3 regions of the Rhizobium sp. 007 genome follow, and region 1 is predicted to be linked to each of the others. Evidence: predicted binding sites of a transcription regulator. Region 1 holds the regulator's gene; each other region holds the start of a gene.
The links. Region 1 encodes HrcA, which represses chaperone genes, less so after heat shock. Its sites were predicted from a motif close to GTTAGCACTCNCNNNNNGNGAGTGCTAAC; they were not measured.

Region 2: groES (co-chaperone GroES) is a predicted target of HrcA. The motif match lies at 1,181-1,209, and genes of this name have one in related genera.
Region 3: ISN39_RS28995 (co-chaperone GroES) is a predicted target of HrcA. The motif match lies at 1,372-1,400, and genes of this name have one in related genera.

The regions. Positions count from the first base shown of each region.
Region 1 is NZ_CP064187.1:11,848-14,114, forward strand. It holds gene rph (ribonuclease PH) at 1-552, opposite strand, end outside; gene hrcA (heat-inducible transcriptional repressor HrcA) at 737-1,825, shown strand; gene grpE (nucleotide exchange factor GrpE) at 1,926-2,267, shown strand, end outside.
Region 2 is NZ_CP064187.1:539,736-542,002, reverse strand. It holds gene ISN39_RS02590 (bifunctional riboflavin kinase/FAD synthetase) at 1-41, opposite strand, end outside; gene ISN39_RS02585 (TIGR01459 family HAD-type hydrolase) at 56-904, opposite strand; gene groES (co-chaperone GroES) at 1,266-1,562, shown strand; gene groL (chaperonin GroEL) at 1,620-2,267, shown strand, end outside.
Region 3 is NZ_CP064188.1:1,667,347-1,669,613, forward strand. It holds gene ISN39_RS28985 (aldo/keto reductase) at 1-477, shown strand, start outside; partial or broken gene ISN39_RS28990 (flavodoxin) at 580-1,163, shown strand; gene ISN39_RS28995 (co-chaperone GroES) at 1,455-1,772, shown strand; gene groL (chaperonin GroEL) at 1,822-2,267, shown strand, end outside.

The DNA.
Region 1 (2,267 bases):
GGCCGAGGAATCTTCGAGATAATCGAGGTCGATCACCGGCTGGCTGGCGAAGATGCCGCAGGAAATCGCCGCGACATGATCCTTGAGCACGCGCTCGACCTTGATCATGTTGCGGGTTTCCATCCACTTCAGGCAGTCGTAGAGCGCAATCCAGGCGCCCGTAATGGAGGCCGTGCGCGTACCGCCGTCTGCCTGAATGACGTCGCAGTCGAGCGTGATCTGGCGCTCGCCGAGTTCCTTGAGATCGACGACGGCACGAAGAGAGCGGCCGATCAGGCGCTGGATTTCCTGTGTGCGCCCGCCCTGCTTGCCGGCCGCGGCCTCGCGTTTCATGCGCTCGCCGGTTGCCCGCGGCAGCATGCCATATTCGGCCGTGACCCAGCCCTTTCCAGTGTTGCGCAGCCACGGTGGCGTCTTGTCTTCCAGGCTTGCGGTACAGAGCACATGCGTATCGCCGAATTTGACGAGGCAGGAACCTTCCGCATGCTTTGAAAAATTGCGCTCGAAAGTGACTTTGCGCATCTGGTCGGTTTTTCTGCCTGAAGGCCGCATTGTGATCTCCTGAAGCACGATGCCGAAAACCGTAAGGCGGTTCTCGCAAAACATCATGCATGCTTGAATGGTGTCGACCGCTTCTACGATTGGCCGCAGCCATTTGCAAATTCCCTTTTGCTACGAGGGCGAGAACGGCTATATTTTAAGGATCGTCATCAGCAGCGCAGGTCTAAGGAAGTTCATGGGGTTCAGGTCGACGTCGGTTTCGGATGCCGTTGCTGCGCTGGATGAACGCTCCAAGGAAATCTTCCGCCGGATCGTTGAAGGCTATCTTGAAAGTGGCGAGCCGCTCGGCTCGCGCAATCTCTCCCGCATTCTGCCCATGTCGCTATCGCCCGCGTCGGTGCGCAACGTGATGAGCGACCTGGAGGAGTTGGGCCTGATCTACTCGCCGCATGTCAGCGCCGGACGCCTGCCGACGCAGGGCGGCCTTCGCTTCTTCGTCGATGCCTTCATGCAGGTCGGCGACCTTTCCGCCGAGGACCGTGCGAATATCGACCGCCAGGTTCGCCCCGAAAGCCGCGACAATCCGGTTGAATCGATGATGAACGAGGCAAGCCGGATGTTGTCCGGCATTTCTCGCGGCGCAGGGCTCGTCATCACCTCAAAGAGCGATCCGGTTCTCAAACACGTCGAATTCATCCGCCTGGAGCCCACCAAGGCGTTGGCAGTGCTCGTCGGCGATCACGATCAGGTCGAAAACCGCATTATCGAATTGCCGGCAGGCGTTACGTCGTCGCAGCTGACGGAGGCCGCGAATTTCCTCAATGCCCATATGTCCGGCCAGACATTGCCGGAATTGCGCAAGCAGCTCAGCCGCTTAAAGGAGAACGTCCGCCACGAGCTCGACGCGTTGTCCCGGGATCTCGTCGAGCGCGGTATCGCGGTGTGGTCTGGCGATGCGGACGAAGGCAAACCGCCGCAGCTTATTATTCGAGGCCGATCCAATCTGCTCGAGGGCCTGGCAGGCGCGGAGGACCTCGATCGTCTCCGCATGCTCTTCGACGATCTCGAAAAGAAGGACAGCCTGATCGAGCTGCTGAACCTTGCCGAAACCGGTCCGGGCGTGCGCATCTTCATCGGTTCTGAGAACAAGCTCTTTTCGCTCTCCGGCTCCTCGCTGATTGTTGCGCCCTATCGCGACGATGACGACCGCATTGTCGGCGCCGTCGGCGTCATCGGGCCGACACGGCTCAATTATTCACGCATCGTGCCGATGGTGGATTACACCGCCCAGCTGATTTCCCGGCTTGCGCGCGGCACGCTGTAAAAAACCGGAATTTTTTCTTCTTTGTCACGCAGACTTGATTTTTTGCGGTCAAAGCTCGATATCGGGCGCATCCCAAGAGAACCCACGACCGGAGACCGTCATGACTGACGAAACGACGAAAAACGGATCTGACGCTGCCGCGGCTGAAGCCGCAGACGACGTTGCCGCAAACGTCGAGAACGAAACCACGGTGGAAGCGCCGCGCCAGCCGGATCCGCTTGAAGTGCTCAAGGCTGAAAATGCCGAGCTGCGCGACCGCTATCTGCGTCTTGCCGCCGAAATGGACAATCTGCGCCGCCGCACGGAGCGCGACGTGAAGGATGCAAAGTCCTACTCGGTCGCGGGCTTTGCGCGCGAGATGCTTGCCGTTTCGGACAATCTGCGCCGCGCGCTCGATGCCATCCCGGCAGAGGCGAAGGAAGCGGGCGAGACAGGCCTCAAC
Region 2 (2,267 bases), 530 kb from region 1:
GGCAAGGGTTCGCGGGTTTCATTGCGGTGAAAAACGGTCATCGGCGGGCTTCTTATTATGCGAGGCGCGGCATCCACCACTTGGGCGCGGCCTTCTCGCGTTCGAGATAGGCATGCAGGATCGCCTCGTCGGTCTCGCCGTTCAGCGTGTATTCCTTCGCGTGGATACCGCCGCTGATATAGAGGAGATCGAGGCCGTAATCGAGAGCGCCGTGCACATCCGTCGGCATGCCGTCGCCGATGGCGAGAATGCGGCTTTTCGGGAAATCGCCGTGGAGTTCGTGCGCGGTTTTCAGCACGGCGTCGTAGATCGGCGCGTGCGGCTTTCCGGCGATGCGGATCTCGCCGCCCAACTGGTGGTAATAGGCAGCCATGGCGCCGGCGCAGGGGATGATGCGGTGACCACGTTCAACGACGAGGTCCGGATTGGCGCAGACCATCGGCACGTTGCGTGCCTGAAAATCCTTGAGCATATCCGTGTAGTCTTCCGGCTTTTCCGTCTCGTCGTCGAAGAAACCGGTGCAGACCACGGATTGAGCGTCCTTCGCATCGACGCGCTCGACGCCGAGACCTTCGATGATGGCCAGATCGCGATCCGGGCCAAGCAGGAACACCTTCTTCGGGCCTTCGGCGATCAGGCCGCGGGTGACGTCGCCGGAGGTGACGATCCGGTCATAGGCGCCGTCCTGGATGCCGATCTGGCGAAGCTGGGCGACCACCTGAGGCGCGATGCGCGGCGAATTGGTGATGAGGATGACGGCAAGCCCCTCGCCGCGCGCGGCTTCCAGAGCGGCAGCGGCCGTCGGGAAGGGATCGACGCCATTGTGCAGCACGCCCCAGACATCGCAGAACACCGCATCATACTGGCTGGTGATCTCCGCAAAACTTCTAATCCGCTTGGCCATCCGATTTCCCGATTTGCTTTCAGTCAGGCGTGACATTGCAAAGGCATGCCGCGATGGCAAGGGATTTTCGGGCGATCTTCAGGAAAAACCGTCGGACCTTCCACGAGAGGAACGCCACGCCGTTTACAGCCTGCGCGGGCACTCCGACGCTCAGGCAACCGACACGCGTCGAATCGGGCGATGCTTCAAACAATTCCCGCCCTCTTCACAATTCCGGCGCAAAATTCCGTGATGGGGCTTCTTGACTCCTTCTGGAGCCATCCCTAAATGCTCGGCGCTAGCACTCCTCAACGGAGAGTGCTAACACTTATCCATGTGGGCCGCCCGGCCTGCGAATGTCATTTGATCGAGGGATTAGACAATGGCAAGCACCAATTTCCGCCCCCTTCACGACCGCGTCGTCGTTCGCCGCGTTGAATCCGAAGAAAAGACCAAAGGCGGCATCATCATTCCCGATACCGCTAAGGAAAAGCCGCAGGAAGGCGAAATCGTCGCCGTCGGCTCCGGCGCTCGTGACGAGTCCGGCAAGGTCGTCGCTCTCGACGTCAAGGCTGGCGACCGCGTTCTGTTCGGCAAGTGGTCCGGCACAGAAGTCAAGATCAACGGCGAAGACCTTCTGATCATGAAGGAAGCCGACATCATGGGCATCATCGGCTGATCCAGCCGGTCGCTTTTTACCCGAAATCGCTGACAACCCTTCTCAGGAGTTTTCAAAATGGCAGCTAAAGAAATTAAGTTCGGCCGCACCGCGCGCGAAAAGATGCTGCGCGGCGTCGATATCCTCGCTGACGCAGTCAAGGTAACGCTCGGCCCGAAGGGTCGCAACGTCATCATCGACAAGTCCTTCGGCGCGCCGCGCATCACCAAGGACGGTGTTTCGGTCGCCAAGGAAATCGAACTGGACGACAAGTTCGAAAACATGGGCGCCCAGATGGTCCGCGAAGTCGCTTCGAAGACCAACGACATCGCCGGTGACGGCACCACGACCGCAACCGTTCTTGCTCAGGCCATCGTTCGCGAAGGCAACAAGGCCGTTGCAGCCGGCATGAACCCGATGGATCTGAAGCGCGGTATCGATCTTGCCGTTACTGAAGTCGTCAAGGATCTCCAGGCCAAGGCCAAGAAGATCTCCACTTCGGAAGAAGTTGCACAGGTCGGCACGATCTCCGCAAACGGCGACAGCCAGGTCGGTCGCGACATTGCTGAAGCCATGCAGAAGGTCGGCAACGAAGGCGTCATCACTGTCGAAGAAGCCAAGACCGCCGAAACCGAACTCGAAGTCGTCGAAGGCATGCAGTTCGACCGCGGCTATCTCAGCCCGTACTTCGTGACCAACCCGGAAAAGATGGTTGCTGACCTCGAC
Region 3 (2,267 bases), on a different replicon from region 1:
TATTCGATGCTGTGGCGCGGGCCTGAGAAGGTGGTACTCCCCCTTTGCGAGGAGCTGGGCATCGGGTTTGTGCCGTGGAGCCCTCTGGGGGTTGGTTTTTTAACTGGCGCGATTGACGCAAGGACGCGCTTTGCAGAGGGCGACATTCGCCGAGTGGAATCCCGCTTCTCACCTGAGAACCTGCCGCACAATCTCTCGCTCGTTGACCTTTTGAAGACGTGGGCCGAACGGAAGCAGGCGACCCCTGCCCAGATCGCTCTGGCCTGGCTGATGGCGCAGAAGCCCTGGATTGTTCCGATTCCCGGTAGCACGCAGATGCCGCACATGCTCGAGAACATCAGCGCAGCATCGGTTCGTTTCACTTTGGCCGAACTCACCGAGCTCAATGCTGCTGCGTCAACGATTGAAAGTCGGGGAGCGCGTCTTCCTGACCAGGTCCTGGTCTTTTCGGGTGTCGAAGCGCCTCCAAAAACGTGACCGGCAGGCTCGACATAATTGCCCGCCTAGCCTTAGCGGCCCGCCGCAAAGTGAGCGACGGGCACTCTGAGTGTACACCCTAACGCGAAGGCTGAAGTCAATATGATCAAAGACATATCCCGACGCGCATTGCTGGCCGCTCCCGCTCTGTTGTCTTTGGGTGCTGGGACGTGCGCGAGCGCGCAGCTGACGAGTACGCCACAGCGCGCGCCCTCAAACATCCTTGTCGCCTATTTCTCCCGCACGGGAAACACTCGTGTCCTCGCCGGAACCCTGCAGCGGACGCTTCTTGCAGACCTCTTCGAAATCCTTCCGTCGCGGCCCTATCCAGACGACTACGAGCAGACAGTAGAGCAGGCACGGCAGGAGCGGGATAGCGGCTTTGAGCCACCTCTGAAGATGACGGTTCTTGGCATGGCCACCTATGAGACAGTATTCCTCGGTTTTCCGATCTGGGGGGAGACCGCCCCACCGGTGATCCGCTCATTTCTGAGCTTGCATGATCTCTTGGGCAAGACGGTCCGGCCCTTCGTCACCCATGGAGGTTATGGTCTTGGCAATAGTATGACCGTCCTTGCAGCCATGCACGGGGCGCTCAGATCGAGCCTCCCTTCTCAATGGAGGCGGACCAGGAACGCCGAACTCTCAACGAGGTCAGGACATGGCTCAGCGAAATCGAGCTGTGATGATGTCCCACTGAAACGCGAAGTATCCTTGTCCGGCAAAGAAGCAGTGTATGGCTCAACGTCGCTGATAGACTTTCGAGAAGTTCTTTGTCGTGATCCATCCTGAAATACTTCATGAAAATCGAACAAAAAATCCGCGGAATATCCTAGAGCTTGTTGTATTTTCTAACGGATAATGATTCGGATTATCCGCTTGCAGATAATATTTCTTGGCACTCCTACCAATCGAGTGCCAGAGATGTTATGTAATAGATGCGGCCGCCCTATGCGCCGACCGCAGAAAGATCCCTCATGACATTCCGTCCTCTCCACGACCGCGTCGTCATACGGCGCGCGAAAGGTGACCTAAAATCGAGGGGCGGGATCATCATTCCCGACACCGCCAAGGAAAAGCCGCAGGAAGGCGAAGTGATCGCCGTTGGGCCGGGCTTGCGCGACGAAAATGGGCGACTGATGCCGCTCGAAGTGGAGACCGGCGACGTGATCCTGTTCGGAAAGTGGGCGGAAACCGAGATCGGGATCGATGGCGAAGATCTCCTGATCGTGAAGGAGTGCGACATCATGGGCATCGTCAAAAAGACCGAGGCGACCGCCGACACGGCCGCCTGATCCGCCGAATTCCGACCCCGACTCTCAAGACCGAACTGGACCACAGACAATGTCTGCCAAGGAAATCATCTTCTCCACCGACGCACGCGATCGTCTGCTTCGCGGCGTCGAGGTTCTCAACAATGCCGTCAAGGTAACGTTAGGCCCCAAAGGCCGCAACGTCGTCATCGACAAGTCCTATGGCGCGCCACGCATTACCAAGGACGGCGTCGCGGTCGCCAAGGAAATCGAACTTGCGGACAAGTTCGAGAACATGGGCGCGCAGATGGTGCGCGAAGTGGCATCCAAGACCAACGATCTTGCGGGCGACGGCACCACAACCGCGACGGTGCTCGCAGCCTCCATCTTTCGCGAAGGCGCCAAACTTGTTGCGGCCGGGATGAACCCCATGGATTTGAGGCGCGGCATCGATCTTGGCGTTGCGGCCGTACTCACGGAAATCAAAGCGCGCGCCACGAAGGTTAGCTCATCGAGCGAAATCGCCCAGGTCGGCAC